Regions from separate parts of the Microbacterium sp. HM-570 genome, predicted to be linked through region 1. Evidence: predicted binding sites of a transcription regulator. Region 1 holds the regulator's gene; the other holds the start of a gene.
The links. The regulator LexA, encoded in region 1, represses DNA repair genes until DNA is damaged. The targets are predictions, from matches to a motif close to TCGAACANNTGTTCGA.

Region 1 (12,070 bases):
GGAGGATGTGGTGGCGGACTTCGAGGCGCGGGGGTATCTCGATGATGCTCGTCTGGCCGAGCAGCTCGTATATTCCGCGACCAGCCGAAAGGGCCAGGGGCGTCGTGCGATCTCGCAGACGCTCTCGGGTCGAGGGATCCCGCGGGAGGTCGTCGATGCGGCCCTCGACGAACTTCCCGACGACGAGGCCGAGCGTGCGCTCGACTTCGCCCGGCAGAAGGCCCGTTCGATGGGCTCGCTCGATCGCGACGCAGCCGTGCGCAGGCTGCACGGTCAGCTCGCGCGCCGCGGATTCGGCGGATCGATGGCCATGACCGCAGCCAAGCAGGCCCTTGACGAGGCCGGCGTCGGTTCGTCCCAGGTCCGCTTCCGCTGACGCCGTTCTCGCGGACGGACTGCTCAGCGCCTCGAGGCGACGTGGGCTCGTAGAATCGGACACATCATGTCTTCTCTTTCTTCGGCCCCGACGCTCATCGCGCCATCCGCGGCCGCACGCGCCGAAGACGGCGCCGCCCGCACCTACGAGGTGCGTACGTTCGGCTGTCAGATGAACGTCCACGACTCCGAGCGCCTCTCCGGATCGCTCGAGAGCGCCGGATACGTCCGCGCGGATGCCGGGTCCGAGGCGGACGTCATCATCATCAACACCTGCGCGGTGCGTGAAAACGCATCGGGCAAGCTCTACGGCACGCTCGGGCATCTCGCATCCGTCAAGCGCCGTAAGGACGGCATGCAGATCGCCGTCGGCGGGTGCCTGGCCCAGATGGACAAGCAGGCCGTGATCGACAAGGCCCCCTGGGTCGACGTCGTCTTCGGCACGCACAACATGGGTTCGCTCCCGCGCCTGCTCGAACGCGCGCGGCACAACGGCGATGCCGAGCTCGAGATCCTCGAATCCCTCGAGGTGTTCCCCTCGACGCTTCCGACCAAGCGCGACTCGGTCTACAGCGGCTTGGTGTCGATCTCGGTCGGATGCAACAACACCTGCACCTTCTGCATCGTCCCGACCCTGCGCGGCAAAGAGCGCGACCGTCGCCCGGGCGACATCCTCGAAGAGGTCAGCCTGCTGGTCGACGACGGTGCCATCGAGGTCACGCTGCTCGGGCAGAACGTCAACTCCTACGGTGTCGAGTTCGGCGACCGTCACGCCTTCGGCAAGCTGTTGCGCGCGACCGGCGAGATTCGCGGACTCGAGCGCATCCGCTTCACGAGCCCCCACCCGGCAGCCTTCACCGACGACGTGATCGACGCGATGGCCGAGACGCCGTCCGTCATGCCGCAGCTGCACATGCCCCTGCAGTCGGGCAGCGACCGCATCCTCAAGGCCATGCGGCGTTCGTACCGTAGCGAGAAGTTCCTCGGCATCCTCGACCGGGTCCGTGAGCGAATCCCCAACGCCGCGATCACGACCGACATCATCGTCGGATTCCCCGGTGAGACCGAGGAAGACTTCGCCGAGACGCTCCGCGTCGTGGAGCAGGCCCGCTTCGCCAGTGCCTTCACCTTCCAGTACTCGATCCGCGAAGGCACGCCCGCCGCGACCATGCCCGATCAGGTGCCGAAGGCGGTCGTGCAGGAGCGCTATGAGCGCCTGATGGCATTGCAGGACCGCATCTCCCTCGAAGAGAACCGAGCGCAGGTCGGCCGCGAGGTCAACGTGCTCATCTCGTCTGGTGAGGGTAAGAAAGATGCCGCGACCCACCGCCTGACGGGACGCGCCGAAGACAACCGGCTCATCCACGTCGAGCTGCCTGCAGGCTCCGAGACGCCCCGCCCGGGCGACATCGTGACCGCCGTCGTGACGCACGCGGCACCGTTCTACCTGCTCGCCGACGCGCCAGCCGGTGCGCCGCTGCGCATTCGGCGCACGCGGGCGGGGGATGCCTGGGATCGCACGCAGTCTGAGTCGTGCGCCGTGCCCGCCCCGGCGGCTGGAGCATCCGGTGCGCCGCGCGCGGTGTCGCTCGGACTGCCCGTGATGCCGCCGCGGGCGTGAGCGTAAAGCCCGCCGGGTCCGATCACGCGACGCCGCGGTTGATCGCCGTCGTCGGCGCGACGGGCACAGGCAAAAGCGCGCTGTCGCTCGACCTGGCCGAAGCGCTCGGGGAACGCGGCGAACGTGCCGAGATCGTCAACGCCGATGCGATGCAGCTGTACCGCGGCATGGACATCGGCACGGCGAAGCTCCCGCTCGCTGAGCGCCGTGGCATCCCGCACCATCTGCTCGACGTGTTGAACGTCGACGAAGACGCCGCTGTCGCCGCGTACCAGGCCGAGGCCCGGCGGGCGATCGAGCAGATTCACGCCCGGGGGGCGCACGCCATCCTCGTGGGCGGCTCCGGTCTTTACGTGTCGAGCGTGCTCTACGATTTCTCGTTCCCGCCACGCGATGAAGTACTCCGCGCCGAGCTGGAGGCCGAGCTCGAGGCGCACGGGCCCGGCATCCTCTTCGCGCGGCTGCGGGAGCAGGACCCCGCAACCGCCGCCCGGATCGATGCGCGCAACGGCCGCCGGGTCGTGCGTGCGCTCGAGGTGCTGGCACAGGGGAGCGCGACCCACGGCGCCGCGCTTCCGGACGAGCCGGTGCCGTGGCACCCGTCGACAGTCATCGGTCTGCACGAGGAGCGCTCCGTGCTGGTCGAGCGACTCGATGCGCGGGTCGAGTCGATGTGGGAGCAGGGGCTGCTCGACGAGGTCGAAGCGCTGCGGGCCGAGGGCCTCGAGCGCGGCACGACAGCACGTCGAGCGCTCGGGTACGCGCAGGCCCTCGCCCAGCTGACGGGCGAGCTCACTCAGACAGAGGCGATCGCGCAGACTCAGGCTCTGACCCGTCGGTACGCCCGCCGTCAGGTCTCGTGGTTCCGCCGCTACGCGGACGTGCTCTGGTTGCCTGCGGCCGAGGCAAGCGCGGCACGAGCGCTCACCGAGTGAGATGAAGCTCGCGCCCTAGACTTGTCGGTATGCTCGGCACCGTCACGTTCACCAAAGGCCACGGCACGGGCAACGACTTCGTCATCATCGCGGATCCGGATGGCGCACTATCGCTGACCGACGATCAGATCGCGGCCCTGTGCGACCGACGCTTCGGCATCGGTGCAGACGGCATCCTGCGCGTCGTTCGTTCGGCGGCCATCGACGAGGGTGCGTCCGCCGCGGCTTTGGGTGCCGAGTGGTTCATGGACTATCGCAACGCGGATGGCTCGAAGGCCGAGATGTGCGGCAACGGTATCCGCGTCTTCGCGCACTACCTCGCCGAGTCGGGGCTCGCCGAGATTGACGCCGCCGGCATCCCGATCGGTACGCGGGCCGGGGTCAAGCATGTGGCCCGGTCGAACGACGGCTTCGTAGCGGATCTCGGTGTGTGGGACGTGGATGAGGATGCTCCGACGGTGCGGGCGCGCGGACTGAGTGTGGCACGGCCTGGCCTCGGGGTCGATGTCGGCAATCCGCATGTCGTCGTCGCGCTGCCCGGTGAAGACGAACTCGAAGCGCTCGAGCTGACGTACAAGCCGGTTCTCGAGCCCGAACCGGTCGCCGGCGCCAACGTGGAGTTCGTCGTGCCCGCGGAGCCTCTCGTTCAGGACGGCGTCGGGGTCATTCGGATGCGCGTCTTCGAGCGTGGCGTCGGCGAGACCCTCAGCTGCGGCACGGGTGTCGCGGCGGCTGCCCTGGCCGTCCGGCACTGGGCAGGAGCCGGAGCGCCCGACGCCTGGCGCGTGGACGTCCCCGGCGGAACGCTCGGTGTACGGATGGTTGCTCGCGACGGCGAGATGCACGTGCTGCTGTCTGGGCCTGCTGTGCTGGTCTTCTCGGGCGACGTCGCTCTCGCCTGAGCGGACACGCGCTGTCGAGCTCGCTGTCAGCTGATGATGTCGAGCGGCGTCGTCGGCGGCGAACCGTGGCGACGGACGCGGATCACGCGGTAGCCGCGCCCCGTGGCAGCGCGATGAACGCTGTACCCGTGCTCGAACGTCGAGGCCAGCCAGCGTTGCAGGGAATCGGAGCCCAGGTTTCGCTGCACCACGAGCCACGCGTCGCTGCGCTCGTCGAGCCGAGGGATCCAGCGCTCGAGCAGGCCGTGCAACTCGTTCTTGCCCACCCGAATCGGCGGATTGGAGCGGATGCTGCGAAACACCACGTCGTCGGGAACATCATCGGGCAGGACGGCGTTCACGTTAGGGAGTTCGAGTCTTGCGGCGTTCCGACGCACCAGGTCGAGGGCTCGTTCGTTGACGTCCACGGCCCACACGGTTGCGTGCGGAGACTGCATCGCCAGGGTCAGGGCAACCGGACCCCATCCGGAGCCCAAATCCAGCAGGTGCCCTCCGGCGGGAGCTGCAGGGGTGTTCGCGAGCAGTACGGCAGTCCCAGCGTCCAGACGATCTGGGCTGAAGACCCCACCAGCGGTCGTCAACTCGACGGATCGACCATTCAAGTCGACACGGATCTGACGTAAATTCTCGGCGCTGGCGGGACTCGCAGAGAAATAGTGGTCGCTCGCCATGGGTGCGAGCGTAGCGGAGTACCCGTGTCGCGCGGGAGGCTAGAGTTTTACGACGTCGCGCGGACACGGACGACCACGGATGCCAGGGGCTCTCTTCACGAGGCGGCACGAGGCATCCGGAGAGGAAATACATGACCGACACCATCCCGACATCGAACGAGAACGGCGAGGCCGACGACGTCGTCGCTCGCGTTCTGGCGCGCGCCGAAACACGGTCGGGCGTTCGCACGTTCGGGGCGGCGCAGGCGCTGCAGGATGCCTCGACCACCGCTCGCGCCGATTCCGATGGTGACCAGTGGGATCGCGAAGATCGTCAGGCGCTTCGGCGCGTTCCGGGACTCTCGACCGAGCTCGAGGATGTCACCGAAGTCGAGTACCGGCAGCTGCGGTTGGAGAACGTCGTGCTCGTGGGCGTCTACCCGCAGGGCGAGCAGGAAGACGCCGAGAACTCTCTGCGGGAGCTCGCGGCCCTCGCCGAGACGGCGGGCGCTATCGTGCTCGACGCCGTGCTCCAGCGCCGCCCGCATCCGGACCCCGCGACCTATCTCGGCAGCGGCAAAGCGCAAGAACTCCGTGACCTCGTCGCGGCGGTCGGCGCGGACACCGTGATCGCCGACACCGAGCTGGCGCCCAGCCAGCGGCGCGCGCTCGAGGATGTCGTCAAGGTCAAGGTCATCGACCGCACCACGGTCATCCTCGACATCTTCAGCCAGCACGCGAAGAGCCGTGAGGGCAAGGCGCAGGTCGAGCTCGCGCAGCTCGAGTATCTGCTCCCGCGCCTGCGTGGTTGGGGTGATTCGATGTCGCGTCAGGCCGGTGGCCAGGTCGGTGCCGGCGGCGCGGGCATGGGATCGCGCGGCCCTGGTGAGACGAAGATCGAGCTGGACCGTCGACGCATCCGCACGAAGATGGCGCTTTTGCGCCGTCAGATCCGTGACTTCGCACCGGCCCGCGAGGCCAAGCGTGCCGAGCGCACCCGCAACACGATCCCCTCGGTCGCGATTGCCGGGTACACCAACGCGGGCAAGTCGAGCCTGCTCAACCGGCTGACGAGCGCGGGTGTGCTGGTCGAGAACGCCTTGTTCGCGACGCTCGATGCCACGGTCCGGCGCTCCGAGACGGTCGACGGGCGTGTTTTCACGCTCACCGACACCGTCGGTTTTGTCCGCAACCTCCCGCACCAGCTGGTCGAGGCGTTCCGCTCGACACTCGAAGAGGTCGCGGGCGCGGATGTCGTCCTGCACGTCGTCGATGCAGCACACCCCGACCCGGCGAGCCAGCTCGCCACGGTTCGCGATGTCATGGCCGAGGCGGGCGCTCGCGACGCGCACGAGATCGTCGTCTTCAACAAGGCCGACCTGATCGATGCGGACGATCGGATGGTGCTGCGTGGCCTTGTGCCGGACGCGATGTTCGTCTCGTCCCGTACCGGCGAGGGCATCGACGAGCTGCGCACCGCGGTCGAGGCGGCGCTGCCGCTCCCGGCCGTCGAGGTGCGCGCGCTCGTGCCCTACGACCGCGGAGACCTGGTGTCTGCGGCGCACGACTCGGGCCTCATCATCTCCGAGGGTCATGAAGAGGGTGGCACGGCGCTGCACGCCCACGTCTCGGCCCGCCTCGCGGCCGAGCTCGCGCCCTTCCTCCGCTGACCGTACCCGTCGTCACGGGCGGTTCCCCTGGCAGTTGTTGTGGTTCGCGGGTCCGGTTCGTCACGTCTTGTGCCAGGGGAGCCGCTCCGAACGGCCCGCTCAGGGAGCCGACTCGAGGGGCAGCGCGGGAACGCCGGGAGTGGCGAACCCGAACACCTGCCCGAGAAAGCTCAACTCGCTCTCGAGCGCGTGCTGGATCGTCTCGGCGCGACGGAAGCCGTGCGATTCGCCCTCGTAGACCACGAGGGCATGGCTGATTCCTTGCGCCGCGAGGGCGTCGCGCATGGCGTACGCCTGCGCGGGCGGCACGACCGGGTCATCCGCTCCCTGCAGCAGCAGCACGGGAACGCTGAGGCTATCGATACGCCCGAGCGGCGATCGTTCCTCGTACACCGCCTCGGCCTCCGGCAATGGCCCCACGAGTCCGTCCAGGTAGTGGGATTCGAAGTCGTGCGTGTCTTCAGCGAGGGCGCGAAGGTCCGCGACGCCGTACCGGCTGATGCCCGCCGAGAACGTCGTGGATGTCGTCAGCGCCGACAGAACGGTCCACCCGCCGGCCGATCCGCCCTTGATCGCCAGCCGGTCGCCGTCCGCGAGTCCCGCCGAGACGAGGCCCTCGGCTGCCGCGACGACGTCCTGGACGTCGACGACCCCCCACTGTCCGGCTAGTCGTTGCCGGTACGCGCGACCATATCCGCTCGATCCGCCGTAGTTGACGTCGAGCACACCGATGCCGCGACTCGTGAAGTAGGCGACGGCGGGAGATGCCTCTCCCGCGACGTGGGCGGTCGGCCCGCCGTGCACGGTGACGATGTAGGGCGGACGCTCGCCGGCGGGGCCCTCCACGCCCGGATTGGTCGGCGGGTAGGCGAAGGCGTGCACGGCTCCGCCGGGTCCGTCGAAGGTCATGGCGACGGCTTCGGGCAGCCATCCGATGCTTCTCGACGAGACGCCGCCGCGGAGGGGGCGTGAGGACTCAGGGTCATCGATGTCCACCAGCCAGAGTCCCGAGGGGGTCGTTGCGCCCGCGCCCGTGACGAGGGCACGAGTGCCCTGAACGTCGCGGATCAGCACCTGCGCGGACAGGGGCGTCGGGATCGCTCGAACCGAGCCATCCGCGTCCTCCACGACAACTTCGTCGCGGCCGTGTGTACGCACGGCGAGGATCCGACCGTCCTCGAGCGGGGCGAACCATCGGGCGCCCAGGTTCCACAGCGGCCCACCGGTGTCGGTGTCCGATTCCTCGGCCACGGTCGGTTCCGGGATGCCCCCAAGTCGACGGCGCTCGAGCGTCCACCGGCCGGAGCGGTCGGTGGTGTAGGTCAGCTCGTCGGCACCCGTCCACTCAGGCTGCAGAACGGACTCGTGGGCTCCACCGGCGACGATGCTGGTCTCGCCACTGGGCGTGTCGAGCACGACCAGCTGGGTGGCATCCCAGGGCATGTTCGGATGATTCCACCCGATGTACGCCAGCCGATCGCCGTTGGGCGAAAGACGCGGGTATGCGAGAAAGTCATGGCCCGCTGCGAGCGAAACCGGGGCGGAGGGGGCTGCATCAGCCGAGGAGGAAATCTCGACGACGTCACGCGCCGGATGGTGCCCCTCGCGCGAGACCTCGCGCACGGCGAGCAGACGCCCGTCTGACCACGTCAGGTCGCCGTACTGCGTGCCCGGGGCCTCAGCGGTCAGGGGACGGGGCTCGCCGTCCGCCCCGAGCCGCCATACTCGCTGATCCGACTGCTCGACGAAGAAGAGGATCCCGCCGTCATCCACCGTCCATGCGCCACCGCCGTACTGGTGGACCCGCGAGCGGGCACTCCAGGGTGCGGGCAGTACGACGTCCGCGTCCGCGCCGTGGTCGGTGTCCCGGGGCAACCGCAGGATGGCCGTGCGACCACGCTCCGCGGGCAGCGACTCGCTCCACCACACGTCGCGGGCGATGAAACGCGCGCCGTCGATGCGCGGTGCCGACGTCGTGACCTCGGCGGCCGAGATGGGGGAGGGCCAGGTTCCGAAAGGCAGGATCGTGGTCATCACGACAGGCTACGCGGAGGTGCCGACGACGCGTGTGTGAAGCCGGCTGCCCTACGCGGTGACGCGCTGGGGCGCACTGGGCTCCGGTGCACTGAGCTCGGGCTCGGCGCGTGCGGGTTCATCGTCTACCGCATCGCTCTGTGCGAGTTCGGTCGCCCACCAGGCCAGGAGCGCGACGATGAGGACGAGTGAGACATCACCGATCGAGAGGGGGCGGAGCGTCAACAGCCAGAGGATTACCAGCGCGGCGAGGGCGACCCGCACCAGGACGCGGTACGTGTAGATCCACCGACCGACGCGGCCCGTATCCGCTCCGCTGGATCGAAGCGTCGAGCGCAGGCGATGGTTGATGCCTGCGGCGCCGGTCCGGATGGCGATGGCGGCTGTGCTCCGCCCCTGCACCCACGCAAGAATCGCGAGCAGAACGCCGATCAGCGCGATCACGGCCGCCGTGTCGCGCATCGCCGTGATGATCTGTTCGTAGATGGCATCGACGGCCGTGATCGGCAGAGCGAGTTGCGACGCCGCGATCGACGCAACCGTCGCGCCGATCGCAAGGGCTACGGCGAGGGCTCCGCCGCCGAGCGCGATGGCCACGCCCGTTCCGACGAGTGCGACGCTCTTCCGGCGTGCGAGAAGGACCCCACCGACGAACAGGGCAAGGGTGACGAGTGGCAGCCACCATCCGACCGCCGCCGCGATTCCGTAGACGATGCGAACGGTGACGAGAGCGTCGCTCTGGACGAGCACGATCGTGCGATCGACGGAGGGAACTGCCGAGGCGAAGCCGACCCCCTGGGCCACCAGCCGCTCTTTCACCTCGTCGATGATCGGGGCGAGCGAGATGCCGACCTCGCCCGTGTCGCTGATGGTGACGGCGCCCGTCGGGGTCGTGCCCGTCGCGGCCGCGGCCAGCCCACGATGGCTCGCGCGGAGGGCCGTCTCCCAGACCGAGGCGAACACGTCCGATTCCACGAGCTGAGTCACGGATGTGCCGATCAGGCCGCGGAGCCCTTCGACCGCTGGTCCGCGAAGCAAGTCGATCGCTGCCGTGGCGCGGGGCGGCAGGCCGAGGCCACCGAGTCCGTCGAACAGATCGTCGGTCAGCCCCTGCAGATCGAGCGACTCGTCGATCGCAACCGTCGCCTCATCGACGATCAGTGCCTGAACAGCGGGATCCTGCGCCAGGGGAGCGAACGTCGCGACAAATGCGGTCTCGTCGACGAGTTCGGTGCGAGCCCACGCCGAGACGATCGAGACCGGTACCAAGAGCGCCGCGACGACGATCACTGCCGAGGACAGAACGCCGCGCCACGTGCCCTTCCGCGGACGCGAGACGCGGTCCGGGCGGTCGGGCGTCTCGTCGAGGCGCGACCGGAGCTGTTCGTTTTCGGCTTCGAGTTCAGCGAGCCGACGCGCGACATCCGCATCGTTCGCGGAGGCAGGGGTGGGGTTGGTCACATCTCCTTATACCGCCCCGACGCATGTGCGCGCAGGTTCTCCCGCCCAACAGCGCGCGGCCCGCGGGACGTCAGACGGCGCGCAGGACAGCGACGACCTTGCCGAGCACGGTCGCGTGATCACCGAGGATCGGCTCGAACGCGCTGTTGCGGGGCAGCAACCATGTGTGCCCGTCGCGCCGCCGGAAGGTCTTCACGGTCGCCTCGTCGTCGAGCATGGCCGCCACGATGTCCCCGTTCTCAGCGGTCGCCTGCGTGCGGACGACAACCCAGTCGCCGTCGCAGATTGCTGCGTCGATCATCGATTCGCCCGAGACGCGCAGCATGAACAGTTCGCCCTTGCCGACGAGCTGGCGCGGGAGCGGGAATACTTCTTCGACCTGCTGGTCGGCAGTGATGGGGACGCCCGCAGCTATGCGGCCGACGAGGGGCACCATTGCGGCGTCGCCGACGGGCGGGGCCGCGTCTGCGGGATTCTCGGCCGCGCTTCCCGGAAGATCGATCAAGATCTCGATCGCGCGGGTCTTGCCCGAGTCGCGGCGAAGGTAACCCGACAGCTCGAGCTGGTTGAGCTGGTGGGTGACGCTCGAGAGCGAGCGCAGGCCGACGGCGTCGCCGATCTCGCGCATGCTCGGCGGGTAGCCATGCGCCTGCACCGCGCGCTGGATCACTTCGAGGATCGCGAGCTGTTTGTCGCTGAGACTCTTGCGACGCCGCGTGCGCGGCCGCGGCCCGGCTACTTCTCCTGCGACGGATACGTCGTCCGCACTCGCGTCGGAGTCCCTCTCGGCATCCGACTCCGCCAGCGCGGAATCCCCGGGCTCAAGCGTCATGTCGTGCTCCTTCCGCCGTACGAGGCGTCGCTCTGAATGCAATGTCGGTGGTCGCTGGTGTACTGCTCTTGCACCAGCGCGACCATCGAAACACTATCCGGTCCGTGGGACATTTCGGCACATCTGTTCGAGCGTGTCGAACGATTTCGGGCCATTCGAAGCGCAAGAAGGACTTGACAAGATGAAATACTCGAAGATAACTTCGGAACACAACTTCGCATCCGGCTCTCCCGGCCGAGAGTCGGATGCGGAGCTGGAATCGCGATCGGCCCTGACGGACTCGCGGCCCCCACGCTCATCCCGCGTGACACAGCACCGCACGATCCAGGAGGACAAGATGATCACCGCACTCATGCCGATGCCATCGCACACTCGCCTGCGGCTGACGGCGCGCGGGCGTCGCGTCGTCGTGAGCATGGTGTCTCTGCCTCTCGCGGCGGCGGTTTTCGTCGGCGTGCTCGCGAGCGGTGAGGCCCTCGCCTCGCGTAGCGTTTCGGCGTCGACCGATGAGTTCACCACCGTGCTGGTCGAGCCGGGCGACACCCTGTGGTCGATCGCCCTCGAGATGGCACCGGCCTCCGATCCGAGGGATGTCGTAGACGAGATCGTTCGCCTGAACGCGCTCGGGTCTTCGTCAGTTGTCGCGGGACAGAGCATCGCGATCCCGGCCCACCTCGCCTCCTAGACGTCGCCCCTCTGCCCGCGCGTCGTAGCATGGGAGGGGTGAGCGCATCCCTCGAAGACCTTCCTCTCCGCGACGATCTCCGGGGAAAGATCCCCTACGGGGCTCCTCAGGCAAGCGTGCCGATCGCGCTGAATGTCAATGAGAACACCCACCCGGTTCCGCAGGAGGTCGCCGACGACATCCTCGACGGGATCGCCGTCGCGCTGCGTGAGATCAACCGCTATCCCGACCGCGAGTTCGATACGTTGCGCACCGCGTTTGCCGACTATCTCGGCCACGGTCTGACTTCCGAGAACATGTGGGCGGCGAACGGATCGAACGAGGTGCTGCAGCACATCATGCAGGCCTTCGGGGGGCCGGGCCGCACGGTGTTCGGATTCGGTCCCACCTATTCGATGTACCCGCTCTTGGCGGCCGGAACCGGAGCGAGCTGGATCGCGGGCGATCGCGGACACGACTTCACGCTGACCCCCGAGTTCGCTGCCGAGCAAGTGGCCGCGGCAGATCCCGACATCATTCTGTTGTGCTCCCCGAACAACCCGACGGGAACGCCGCTGCCGATCGATGTCATCGAGGCGGTGTACGGTGCCTCCCGGGGCGTGGTCGTCGTCGACGAGGCGTATTGGGAGTTCGCGCCGCACGACCAGCGGTCGGCGTTGACGCTCCTGCACGATCGTCCCCGTCTGGCGGTGTCACGCACGATGAGCAAGGCGTTCGCCTTCGCCGGTGCACGCGTGGGTTATCTCGCGGCTGACCCCGCGTTCATCGACGCGCTGCGCCTCGTGCGACTGCCGTACCACTTGAGCTCGCTGACGCAAGCCGCGGCGCTCGGTGCGCTGCGCCACGCCGACACGATGCTCGCGATGGTCGATGACATCGTCGGGCAACGTGACCGCATGGGTGCG
Region 2 (12,070 bases), 1.6 Mb from region 1:
ATGCCGACACCCGCGTTCAGCGAGCGCGAGACGGATGCGTCGATCTGGATTCCCGGCAGGCGCTCCATGAGCCCGGGTGCCGACGCGAGCATGACGGAGTCGCCGATGGCGCTGACCTGGTCGCCGGTCACCGGGGTCGGTCGCGGACCGGGCACGGGCTCATCGCCCGTCTGCACGGCGAGCGGCGGCTCGACCCGGGGGCCGGTCGGTGACGGCGATGCTGAGGGGGCGTCTGCCGCGTCGAGTGCCTGTTGCCCCGCTTCGACCGCGGTCGCCCCGGACGTGACCTCGGGTGCGATCGCGATCGCGCTGGTCGTGGCCCCGGCGGCGATCACGAACGCCGTGACGCCCGCGAGAGCGGCGAAACGACCGGCCGGTGCCCCGGACAGGCGAGCGCGGAGAGCGGCGAACGAGGCGCGGAAGCCGCCCCGGCGGACGGGCGTCTCGATGAACCGATACGAGAGGGGGGCGGCGAGAAGAGTGATGGCGAGCGCCCAGAGTCCCACCGCGAGCGGCACCTCGGTACCGGGGGCGATCGACAGCCCCGCCATGAGGAGAACGAGCACGGGCCAGTGCCACAGGTAGATGCCGTACGAGCGCTGCCCGACGAAGCGGAGCGGCGCAAGATCGAGCGCGCGTCCCAGCACCGAGCCCGGCCATGCTCCGGCGGTGATCGCGACCACCGTGAGCAGACACGCGACGAGCAGCGCGCCCGGGAACGTTGCCGTATCGGGCGCGGGCGGGACGGTGGCGACCGCGACGATCCCCACGACGGCCAGTGCGCCGAAAGCCGTGACACCGCGACGAACGCCGGCCCGCAGCATCCAGGCCGTCGGTGCGCGAAGCGCTTGCCCCAGGGCGAACGCGAGGGCGACGCCGAGCAGGATGCCGAAGCCGTGCGAGTCGGTGCCGAAGTACGCCCGCGTCACGCCGGCCCCCGTGCCCGCAACCGCGCCGTCGCCGGCCGCGCCCGACACGAGCACGGCCATCCAGAGGGCCGACCCCGCCGCCGCGACGACGGCGACGCCCGCGCGGACGATGCGCGAGGGGATGAGCAACAGAAGCGGGAAGAGCAGGGGCCAGAGCACGTAGAACTGCTCTTCGACGGCGAGGGACCAGAGGTTGCGGAACAGCTCGGGGGTGCCCGCGTCGAAGTACCCGCTGCCCGCCGAGATCGAGATCCAGTTGAAGCTGAAGGTCAGGGCGCCGAGCACCTGTCGCCCGAATCCGACCAGGACGTCGCCGCCGATCGTCCAGACCCAGAGTCCGCACACCACGATGAGGGTCACGAGCGCCGGCAGCAGGCGGCGGGCGCGGCGTCGCCAGAACCCGACGAGCGAGATGCGTCGGCCCCGACCTGCGGCCTCGGACGCCGCGGCCTCGTTCAGCAGCAGCGAGGTGATCAGGAACCCGCTGATGACGAAGAAGACGTCGACGCCGATGAACCCCTGCGGCAGCCACCACGCGGGGAACAGGTGATAGGCCACCACGAGTGCCACCGCGATCGCGCGCAGTCCATCGAGGCCCGCATAACGTGCGCCACCGGAGACGGGGGCGGGCACGTGAGCGGGGGCCGGGGCGTGGCCCGGGGTGGGGGAGATGTCGCGAGTCATGGGTGCGGGGTGGTCGGCGCATCACACGGGGTCCGGGGAGTGTGACGTGCGCTCCCCGGTCGTGAAGACGGGGTGGTAGAGATGGGGGCGCCGACGCCTGCCAAGTTTACGTCCGGGGCACCGACACTGCGAGAAGGATCGCCCGGTCGATCCGCCGCTCTCCCATCGCTCTCTCATCGCGCGGCCCGGCAATAGGCTGATCGGGTGCGGACCCGCCTCGACATCGCCTACGACGGAACGCATTTTCACGGCTGGGCCCGGCAGACGAACCTCCGCACGGTGCAGGGGACGCTCGAGGATGCCCTGGCCCTGGTGCTCGGCTCGGGACACACACCCGGACACACGCCCGGACACACGCCCGGACACACCCCCGGCCCGACCGGCCCCCTCCCTCGCCTCGTCGTCGCGGGACGGACGGATGCCGGTGTGCACGCCGCCGGTCAGGTCGCACACCTCGATCTCGACACACAGCTCCTCGATGCCCTCGGCCGCTCGCGTCCGTCGTACGGCCCACCGCTCGATCTGCTGGCGCAGCGCGTGCGGGGCGTGCTCGGCAAATACCCGGACGTCACGGTGCGGAACATCCGCGAGGCGCCCGAGGGGTTCGATGCCCGATTCTCGGCCGTGTGGCGTCGCTACGCGTACCGCGTTGCCGATTCGACGACGGGCTACGACCCGCTCGAGCGCGCCCGCACGACGACCGTGAATGCCTTCCTCGATGTAGAGGCGATGGATGCCGCTGCCCGCTCGCTCATCGGACTGCACGACTTCGCCGCCTACTGCCGTCCCCGCGAGGGCGCGACGACCATCCGCACGCTCCTCGAGTTCGACTGGCGGCGCGACGAGAACGGCGTGCTGATCGCGAATGTGAGAGCGGATGCGTTCTGCCACAGCATGGTGCGCGCCCTGGTCGGCGCGTGTGTCGCGGTCGGCCGCGGCAGGCTGAGCATCGAGGACGTCGCGACCCTGCGAGACGCGCAGGAGCGCACCAGCGCCTTCCCGGTGCTCGCGGCCCGCGGGCTCACCCTGATGGAAGTCGGCTATCCCGCTGACGATCAGCTCGCGTCGCGCGCCGAGGCGACTCGCGCTCGCCGCGACGACGACTGACTCACGGAAGCTACAGCGAGTCGGATGTCCCCTCGCTACAGCGAGTCTGATGTCTCCGTCCAGCGCGAGAGCGCCACGGCGAACCCGTGCACCAGGCGATCAAAGCTGCGATCGATCGACGTCGGCAGCGCGAAACCACCCTGCGCTTCGAGCGAGACGAAGCCGTGCAGTGTCGACCGGAAGGCCCGGATCGCGTCCACCGCGTCGTCGCCCTCGAGTTCGTAGGCGGCGAGCACGTCGGCGATGATCTGGATGCTCGCGAGCGACGCGGCTGCACTTTCGGCGTCGTCCGCCGTAGGCATCATGTTGGATGCTTCGTATCGCGCCGGATGCTTCAGTGCCCAGTCGCGATACGCGTGCGACATGGCGTGGATCGCGTCGGCGCCGGAGCGCCCGACGGCGGCCCGAGCCAGGACATCGCCCAGCTCTTTCTTGGACTGGAGCGAGATGCTCCGCAGCAGCCCGGCCATCGAATCCATGTGCTTGTAGAGCGATGGCTGCCGCACGCCGAGCCGGTCGGCCAGGGCGGCGAGCGTCAGGCGGCTGAGACCTACCTCGTCGGCAAGGGACGCGGCCTCTTCGACGACCCGGTCGCGGGTGAGCCCAGCCCTAGGCACGCGGCGCCACCCGCTCGAGAAAGCCGAGCACCGCGCCCGAGGTGATGTCTGGCTGTTGGGACTGCGGGTAGTGGCCCGCGTCGGCGACCATCACGACCTCGGCGTTCAGGGACTCGCCGATCCACCGTGCCTCGGCGGCGGGGTCCTTGAAGTCGGCGTCGCGGTCGCCCATGATCACGAGCACGGGCGCCGTGACGCCAACCAGTGCCGCCTCGGCGGGATCGTGGTCGGTCTGCCGGGTGGTGAGGGAGAAGGCCTTGCCGTACGCCGGGCGTTTCAGGCTCGCGATGACCGTCGAACGGTACTCCTCGAAGTCCGCGGGCTTTTGGCCGCCGTAGAGCGTGGGCATGTATCCCTTCCAGACGGGGGCGATCCAAAGCGGTGCCATCATCGCGCGGAACATCGCCCGCGCCACAAAGTTCGCTGGGGGATTGCGCACGAAAGCTCCGACGAGCACGAGTCCCGTGACCTGCTCGGGGTGCTTCGCGGCCACGATGACCGCCGAACCTGCGGCGAGCGAGTTGCCGACGATGACGGCGCTGCCGCCGAGCTCGGCGATCAGCGCCGAGACATCTCCCGCGGTCGCGACGTCGCCGTACGACGTGAACGACGTGTCGCTGTCGCCGTGGCCGCGCAGATCGGTGGTCGCGACCGTGTAGCCGGCCGCCACGAGCGGGGGAGTGAGGTGCCGGTAGGACGAGCGCAGATCGCCCATGCCGGGTACGAGGACGACCAGCGGGCCGGAGCCCTGCACGTCGTAGGCGACGCGCCCCTCCGGGCGCGACAGGTAGCGAGTGGTGGCGCCGGACGAGGAAACGGGTGAGGAGGTCATAACAGCTATGATGCATCGCGCTAAAGCTAATGTCAATAGCCAAGCGGCGAACTGCCCCCTGAGAGTTCTCGAAGAACCGCAAAGTGGGGGGCAACGCGTCACCCGCCGGTAACGTCTCGCGCTTATTCTGGTGGCGGTATGAAGGTCATCTCTTACAACTTACGCAAGCACCGCGCGGCCACCGAGCTCGCGGCGCTCGCCGAGCGCTACGACCCCGACGTGCTGTGTCTGCAGGAGTGCGATTCCACCGACATTCCCGAGACCATCCACGGCCTCATGCTGGCCGATGCCACCAGCGGCAACCGTCTCGGGCTCGCGGTGTACTTCCGCAAGAACACTTTCCGCGCCGCCGAGGTGCGCGCGATGAGCCTGAAGAAGTCCCTCCACGACCGCGTGCTGAAGCCCGCGGAGGAGCGCCTGCTGGGCGTTCGCCTGCACGATATCGACGCGGGCCACGAGATGATCGTCGCGTCTTTTCACGCGGCGCCCCTCACCGCCCTCAACTCGCTGCGTCGACACCAGATCCGCACGGCTCTCGACGAGCTCAGTGCACTCGGTCCGGGTCTGCCCACCCTCATGGTCGGCGATTACAACTACCCGGTGTTCAAAGAGAATCTCGGCCAGCGGATCCGCGATCAGGGCTACGAGTTGAACCTCAGTGACGCCCGCACCTATACGCGCTACCGCTTCTTCCGCGGTCACTACGATTTCGCCACGTCGGTCGGTTTCGAGATCGACAACGTCACGACCCTGCCTCAAGGCCTCTCTGACCACAAGCCGATCCTCGTGACGGCCAAGGCGGTAGCTGCGACGGCGGACACGCCCGCCCAGGCGCCACAGAGCGCGGACCGAAACGCCGCACCGGGCGCTCCGGCACCCGACGAGCCCTTCGCGCCCGCGGCAAGCGCCTGATTCTCCTGGCTCCACTCGCGTCATAAAACGCCGTCCTCGGGGTCTCATGGGAGAGGGTGACCACGTCGGGCGCCCTCTATCGTGGTCGAACGCATCGGAACCGTCTGATGATGGGGATTGCCGTGAGTGACGAACAGCAGGTCGAGCGTGCGCCCGAGTCAGCGCACGAGCGGGTGTTCGTCGCGCCCGAGCACGTGCGTTCCGCGGTCGAGGATGCCGCGCGCGATGGAGGCTGGATGGCCGCCGCCGATGTCTTCCAATGGCATTGGGATCTCTACGCCACCCGAGATCCGCAGGCGATGCTCGAGGCGCTCAAGGGCTTACCCGGTGAGCTGTTTGTCGAGCGTCCGAGCATGTTGATCGCCGCCGACTATTTGCAGCAGGTCGCGGCTGGTCAGGACGTGGGTCGCTTCCACGACGGCGCCCGCGACATGTTCGGCGGCACCCGCGAGCCGCGAGAGTTGCTGGATTCTCTGATCGCGTTGACGGGGCGCGCGGCCGGGGCGCGCACGGAGGGTGCGCTCGACACGGCGCGCCTGCGATCCGTCGAGGCGCGACGGATGCTGGAGCGCACCGATGAGTCCGCCCCGGGTCGCGCGCGCGAGGCGTTGCCGCACCTCATGTTCCAGTGGGGGCGGTGCCGTGAAGTCGCCGACGCGGATGGCGCGATCGCCGAATACGAACAGAGCCATCACCTCGGCTCGATCACCGCACAGCCCGAGATCGCCCGTCGCGCCGCCGGTTCGCTGGCCTGGCTGCTCGCCGAGCGCGGCCGATTGTCGGACGCACGGACGTGGCTCGCTCACGCGCACGCGACAGAGCGCGACAGCCCCCGTTACGACGCCGTCCTGCATCTGACCGAGGCGCTCATCGCAGCCGATGAACTCAACGACGCCGCCGCGGTCGACGCGCTTGCCCGCATCGATGAGGGCACGATCGGGGAGTACTGGGCCGCACAGCTTTGGGTGCGCGCGATGATCGCTCGGGGGCCCCTCGCACCCCTGATCGTCCGGCACGAGATGGCGGGCGAGACCGAGCGTCGCGTGCGCGCTGTGTTCGATCAGGGCGCCAATCGGCGCTATCTCGTGCGCGTCGCGTCGGCCCTCGAGGGACAACTTGATGAGCCGTTGACCCCGACGACCCCGAACCCGGAAGAACCCCGAGCGGCCGATATGGTTCGTCCGGCCCAGGACCTCTACCGCGCGGGGTCGCATGCTGCAGCGAGAGCGCATGCTCGCACCGCGCTCGCCGCATCCCCGCCCGTGCGCGACGAAGCCGCAGCTCAACTCATCCTCGCCGCCTGCGAGCTCGCGATCGGGGGAGCGGATGCCGCTGGCCCCGCCTTCTGTCGAGCCCATGCGCTCATCGCCCATGAGCGCCTGTTCCGCACCTACCGAACCATCAAGAGCTCAGACCTCAGGGTGCTCGCAGATCTGTCGGGCCTCCCCGTCCCCGCGTCTCTGACCGAGCCGCAGCGCGACAGCAGCAGCACCGCCGGCACGAGCACCCCACGTTCCGACACAGAACGCCACGCAAACCTCGACGCTCTCACCCGCCGCGAGCGCGAGCTTCTGGTTCTCATCGCCGATGGTCTGCCGTTCGCCGACATCGCGGAGAATCTCTTCATCAGCCTCAACACGGTCAAGACCCTCACCCGCAGTCTCTATCGCAAGCTTGGCGTCCACAGTCGCGCCGAGGCCGCCGCCCTCGCCCGCCAGGTCTGAATAGCCCAACTGCGCCCTCACCCTCGCCTCGAGGGTGATCTCGAGTCGCTGAGGGGTGATATCTGCCGGAACCCCAGGGTGCGAGTATGAGCGCCCTCTAATGTTGCGAGCCGATGCCTTGCGCACCGCAGGGCTTCTCGTCTGTTCAGGGAGTCGTCGTGCCGCGCATGCTTCTCTCTTTCGCCGTGCGGGTGGGTGACCCGTTCGACTTCGGTGTGAGCATCAGCTCCAGCGAGTCGTTTACGGCACCAGGCTCCACGTGGAACGAGAAGCCGCAGTAGCGAAGGCCACGCGTCAGTCGGGTGATTCCGGCGGCGTGACAGGCGGTTCGGACCGTATCCGGGGGGACAGGTCCGAACCGCCTGTCATGTCGCTGGGACTCCGGACACGGAAGGGGACACGCCACTCAGAACGGTGGCGGCTCCAGATCAGGCACGAATCCCACCAAGACCGGTGGTGGAATGTCGATGTAGACCTTGCCGCCGGGTGAGGTCCACTCGAGCACCCCGCCGGGCAGGTGCCTGACCATCCACGGAGTCTCGCCCTTCAACACGTGATGCCGTCGACAGAAACACGCGAGATTGCAGTGCGACGTTTCGCCGCCGAGGGCATAGTCCCGCCCATGATCGACATCGCACCGATGCGCGGGCATTCGACACCCGGGGAATCGGCAATGAGGATCTCGAACCCGCAAATATCGGGTCAGATCGGCGGATCTCGTGTACCGATCGACCGCCAACACCCCTCCGGTAATCGGGTCGGCGAGTACGCGCTCCCATCCGGGTGCCGAGAGAGCCAAGATTCGGGCCGTATCGATGTCAACAGGAGCGCGGCCGACGAGTTCGGCGGGGTCAGCGGTGACGCCAGCCAACGCCAGCGCGGGGACCGTCACGTTGACGACCGCACGGATCGACGCGAGCCCGCCGTACCCGTCAGAGAGACCCTCGCCCGTAGCCGGGTCGATGTGATGGGTCAGCACGATCTCGGCCAACAGGTCAGCTCGAACCTGGCTGATCGTTCGCGGGTCGGGCTCGGCGCCGTCTGCAGCCGCAGCGGAAGCCTCGTTGGTGACCTTGCGGGCCATCTGCGTGAGCATGTCGTGCATGCCGTGTACCGGAACCGCGGGTCCCCGCAGAACCAGTTCGGCCATCCCGTCGGCGTCATCGCGCACCCACACACCGCGTCCCTCGCGGGCAACTTTGTGCCGATCGCCAAACGTGCGGGGCTGTACCTCTTCAACCAGACGGGCCAAGGACGCATTCAGTCGACCAGCGGTGGTCGACTCAGCCCGTGCGATCGCCTCGGCCTCGAAGGTCTCGCGCACGGAAGAATCTTCGATCTTCGACCCGTGATCGACGATCACACGGACGTGTGCCACGGCAACACGGCCTTCGGCCAGGGCCTCGAGCGTCGCCGCGAACTTGGTCGAGATGGTGTGTGCCTCGTCGATTCTGCGTTGCACAGTCCGATCGGACTGGTTCGCACGCGTGGCGAGCTCGGCTGCGATCGCCCGTAGCGGTAGTTCTGCTTCGCGCGCACTCGTCCGCGGCAGAGCCTCCATCCGCTCGAATGCGACGTCTCCCGCTCGGGCCAAGACGCGAAGCACCTTCGCCTCCGCGGAAGCCAGCTCGGCGAGCGCCGTCCAGTACTCATCCGCCACGTCGGCAGCAACGACGTCGATGCCGTCTACCTTCGCTTCACGCAGATTCGAACACATGTACTAAAAGTACCAGGGAGCGCCGACATCGAAGCCACGACTTCACGGGTCTGTGGATAACTATATCGAACAAAAAAACGAATGTTGGAACCATGGATGTCTCGCCTAGACCGCCGCCCCACCGCCCCCGCCCGCTCGCGGATCAACGAAAACGTGCCGCCACGCTCGAACGCAACCCGCCCCCCTCGACGGCAAGGGATCGCTCGCGATCCCGCGGCAGCCTCCGGGGCGCACCACGGCCAGCACAGCCCCAGGACTAGCGCCGAACCCGACGCCCCATCCGTCAGCATCGCCCCATGGGCACTGCCCAGGCCCGATCCGGTAGTCTCCAACGAACATCTGGGCTGCACCGGCGCTCCCGAACCGATCCGACCCAATCCGATCCAACTCGATGCGCACCCGGAGGCCCATACAACCCGCGCGGGGTACAGCCCCCCCGCCCCCGCACTGTCACCGGTGCCCGGTTAGCCGAACAGCGCCCCTGCCCCCTCCGTTCCCGCCCAAGAAGCCAGCCCCCAGAGCCGCCGCCCCCGATGTCACCTCAGCCCGCCCCGCAACGCGCCCACAGGCCCGCCTGGCTCACGCGCGCTGCCTGGGCCGCGTTGTTCGTCTACGGCGTCACTCTCGCTGCGATCGCACTCTGGCCGACGCACGTCGACGAGCCAGCCAGCGACCTCATCCGGACCGTCACGCGCGCTATTTCATGGCTCACCTACCCGCGAATTGAGTTCGCGGCGAACATTGCGCTATTCATTCCGTTCGGCGCGCTTCTCAGCATCCTGTTCCCGAAAGGGCGTTGGTGGCTCGTCATCGCCGCAGCAGTCGCAACATCAATCACAGCCGAACTCCTTCAGATGCTCGCAGCTGATCGAACGTCGACAGTGCAGGATGTTGTGGCCAACACATCGGGCGCCGCGCTCGGGGTCCTTATCGTGTACCTCGCTGCGAAGCTAGCTGAAAAGCGTCAGGGCCGGCCCATCCCGTAATAGGTCCACCCCTCGGCCCGCCAGGCTGCGGCGTCGAGGCAGTTGCGTCCGTCGATGATCACCTTGTCGGTGACCAGTGTGCCGGCGTGCGACGGCGACAGCTCGCGCCTGTACTCGTCCCACTCGGTCACGACGACGACGACGTCGGCGCCGCGCAAGGCTTCATCGCGGTCGGCGACATAGTTGAGTTGCGGATGCAGCCGCTCGGCGTTGGGGATTGCTTCGGGGTCGGTGATGGTCACCCACGCGCCAAGTCCGCGCAGTCGAATCGCGACGTCGAGGGCGGGGGAGTCGCGCACGTCGTCGCTGTGTGGCTTGAAGGCCGCGCCCAGCACGGTGACGTTCTTCTTGAATACGGAACCCCCAAGCGCCGTAACGACCAGGTCGACGGCCCGATCGCGGCGCCGCATGTTGATGGCGTCGATTTCACGCAAGAAGGCAACGGACTCACCGCGTCCGAGCTCTTCGGCGCGTGCCGAGAAGGCACGGATGTCTTTGGGCAGGCATCCTCCGCCGAACCCGATTCCGGCGCCCAAGAACCGGCGACCGATGCGCACGTCGTGCCCGATCGCATCGGCGAGCTGCGTAACGTCCGCGCCCGTGACCTCGGCGATCTCCGCCATAGCGTTGATGAAGGAGATCTTTGTCGCCAAGAACGCGTTCGCCGCGACCTTCACGAGCTCCGCGGTGGCGTAGTCGGTGACCAGGAACGGCGTGCCCTTGGCTACCGCCGGGTGGTAGACCTCTCGCAGCACATCGGCCGCGCGCGCCCCCGACTCGTCGGCCGGCACCCCGACAACGAGACGGTCTGGGTCGACCGTGTCTTGCACGGCCCAACCTTCGCGCAAGAACTCGGGGTTCCACACCAGCGTGGCTCCCGTCGCTGAGACGACGGGAGCAAGACGAGCCGCCGTTCCGACAGGCACGGTCGACTTGCCCGCGACGACGTCGCCGGGTGACAAGAAAGGAACCAGCGCCTCGAACGCCGCGTCGACGTAGGTCAGGTCTGCGGCGTAGCCGTCCTTGCGCTGCGGCGTTCCCACGCCCACAAAGTGAACGACAGCTCCACGCGCCTCGGAGATATCGGTCGTGAACCGCAGATTGCCCGACTCAATCCCGGCGGAGAGGATGTCGGTTAGCCCGGGCTCGAAGAAGGGTGCCTCACCACGCGAGAGCGATTCGACCTTGGCAGCGTCGACGTCGATCCCGATGACTTCGTGACCGATGGATGCCATGGCCGCCGCGTGTACGGCTCCGAGGTATCCGCAGCCGATGACCGACAGACGCATATATTCTCCTTTGACGTCCAGGTGAAGTCATAACCGTTCAGGCGACCGTCGCCGCGTCACAACGGCAGATCACGGCGGATCGGCCTCTCGCGCCGTCATCCGAGACTGTACCGGAGACCATCATCCCGATCCGACCGCCCGGGGTCTATCTGTGCGCGCATTTCGACTGCGGGCCCGCCACTTGCGGTGAGATTACTGAGCAAAAGGGCCCGATGCGCAGATGCACATCGGGCCCTTATAGCAAAAGAATCAGCTGGCGTTCTGGCGCTGACGTCGTACCGTGGTGGCAACCACGAGGGCGCCACCGGCGAGCAGCAGCGCACCGCCGCCGACCCACAGGCCGATCGTGAGTGCGCTGTCGGTACCGGTCTCGGCGATACCCTAACCGCCGCCTGCCGCGGCGACCGCGATGGTGGTTGAGATGCCGCCCGGAACGCTAGGCGCGAAGGCGGTGAAGATGTAGTTGCCGGACGCGTTCGCAGGCAGGCGCACATCGAAAGCGGGGGCGGCCCCGTTGGTGGAGGCCGACGTCCTGCCGAGTGTGGCTGTCTGCACCGCGGTCTTGACGACCAATGCGAGCGTTGCCGCTGAGGCGTTCTCACCGATCAGCGAAAGTACAACACTCTCGCCCGGCACGAAGGCGCTGGGCTGGAACGCGATCGTCACAATGCCGCCGGGCACGATGGTCTGCGCTGACGGGAAAATGTCGGTGGATGTGGATCCGGACGGCGGAACAGGAACAGAGCCGTCCCGGCTCGAACGGCGCGACGTGCGCGGCCCCCGCGGTGGCTTGAGGCAGGCTTCGGCTCGTTCACTGTGCTATCTCACAGGCAGCGTGGTGTATGTCTCACCAGCCCAGATGACGACCACGCCGTCCAACAGCGTGATCGCGGTCGGCGCGGCGGGGTCGGCTCCCTCGACGCACGCTACGGGGGTGGGCGCGCCATCCGTCACCGTGGTTAGCGCGAGGCCTGCGCAGTCGGCAGAAGCTCCGGCAACGACGATCGTCGAACCGTCCACGGCTACAGCGGCGGCGTCCTCGACGCTGAGCGTTTGCAACTGGTTGTCAACAAGGGTGAATACCGCCGCACCGCACACAAGAGCGATCGTGTCGCCGTCTTGCCGCAGCCCACGGGCGTCGGCGCAGGGGGCGGCGATCGCGCCATCGGGAGTGATGACCAGCGCCGGGTCGTCGGCCGCGATATAGGCGGAGGTCGCCAGTACCTCTTCGTAGCTCTCCCAGAAGCGTCCCTGCGTGAACGTGCGCAGGCCA

Region 2: a site for LexA is predicted at 8,596-8,611, ahead of ACT9TC_RS12375 (DUF222 domain-containing protein). Genes of this name have one in related genera too.

The regions. Positions count from the first base shown of each region.
Region 1 covers NZ_CM135111.1:740,556-752,625, reverse strand. The annotation lists gene ACT9TC_RS03545 (regulatory protein RecX) at 1-376, shown strand, start outside; gene miaB (tRNA (N6-isopentenyl adenosine(37)-C2)-methylthiotransferase MiaB) at 443-1,996, shown strand; gene miaA (tRNA (adenosine(37)-N6)-dimethylallyltransferase MiaA) at 1,993-2,931, shown strand; gene dapF (diaminopimelate epimerase) at 2,961-3,833, shown strand; gene ACT9TC_RS03525 (class I SAM-dependent methyltransferase) at 3,860-4,504, opposite strand; gene hflX (GTPase HflX) at 4,636-6,153, shown strand; gene ACT9TC_RS03515 (alpha/beta hydrolase family protein) at 6,253-8,187, opposite strand; gene ACT9TC_RS03510 (hypothetical protein) at 8,239-9,648, opposite strand; gene lexA (transcriptional repressor LexA) at 9,719-10,480, opposite strand; gene ACT9TC_RS03500 (LysM peptidoglycan-binding domain-containing protein) at 10,785-11,165, shown strand; gene ACT9TC_RS03495 (histidinol-phosphate transaminase) at 11,204-12,070, shown strand, end outside.
Region 2 covers NZ_CM135111.1:2,579,475-2,591,544, forward strand. The annotation lists gene ACT9TC_RS12340 (acyltransferase family protein) at 1-1,613, opposite strand, end outside; gene truA (tRNA pseudouridine(38-40) synthase TruA) at 1,818-2,720, shown strand; gene ACT9TC_RS12350 (TetR/AcrR family transcriptional regulator) at 2,756-3,337, opposite strand; gene ACT9TC_RS12355 (alpha/beta fold hydrolase) at 3,330-4,169, opposite strand; gene ACT9TC_RS12360 (endonuclease/exonuclease/phosphatase family protein) at 4,308-5,081, shown strand; gene ACT9TC_RS12365 (LuxR C-terminal-related transcriptional regulator) at 5,204-6,805, shown strand; gene ACT9TC_RS12370 (hypothetical protein) at 6,919-7,086, shown strand; gene ACT9TC_RS12375 (DUF222 domain-containing protein) at 7,212-8,522, opposite strand; gene ACT9TC_RS12380 (VanZ family protein) at 9,056-9,508, shown strand; gene ACT9TC_RS12385 (UDP-glucose dehydrogenase family protein) at 9,487-10,797, opposite strand; gene ACT9TC_RS12390 (hypothetical protein) at 11,179-11,478, opposite strand; gene ACT9TC_RS12395 (hypothetical protein) at 11,617-12,070, opposite strand, start outside.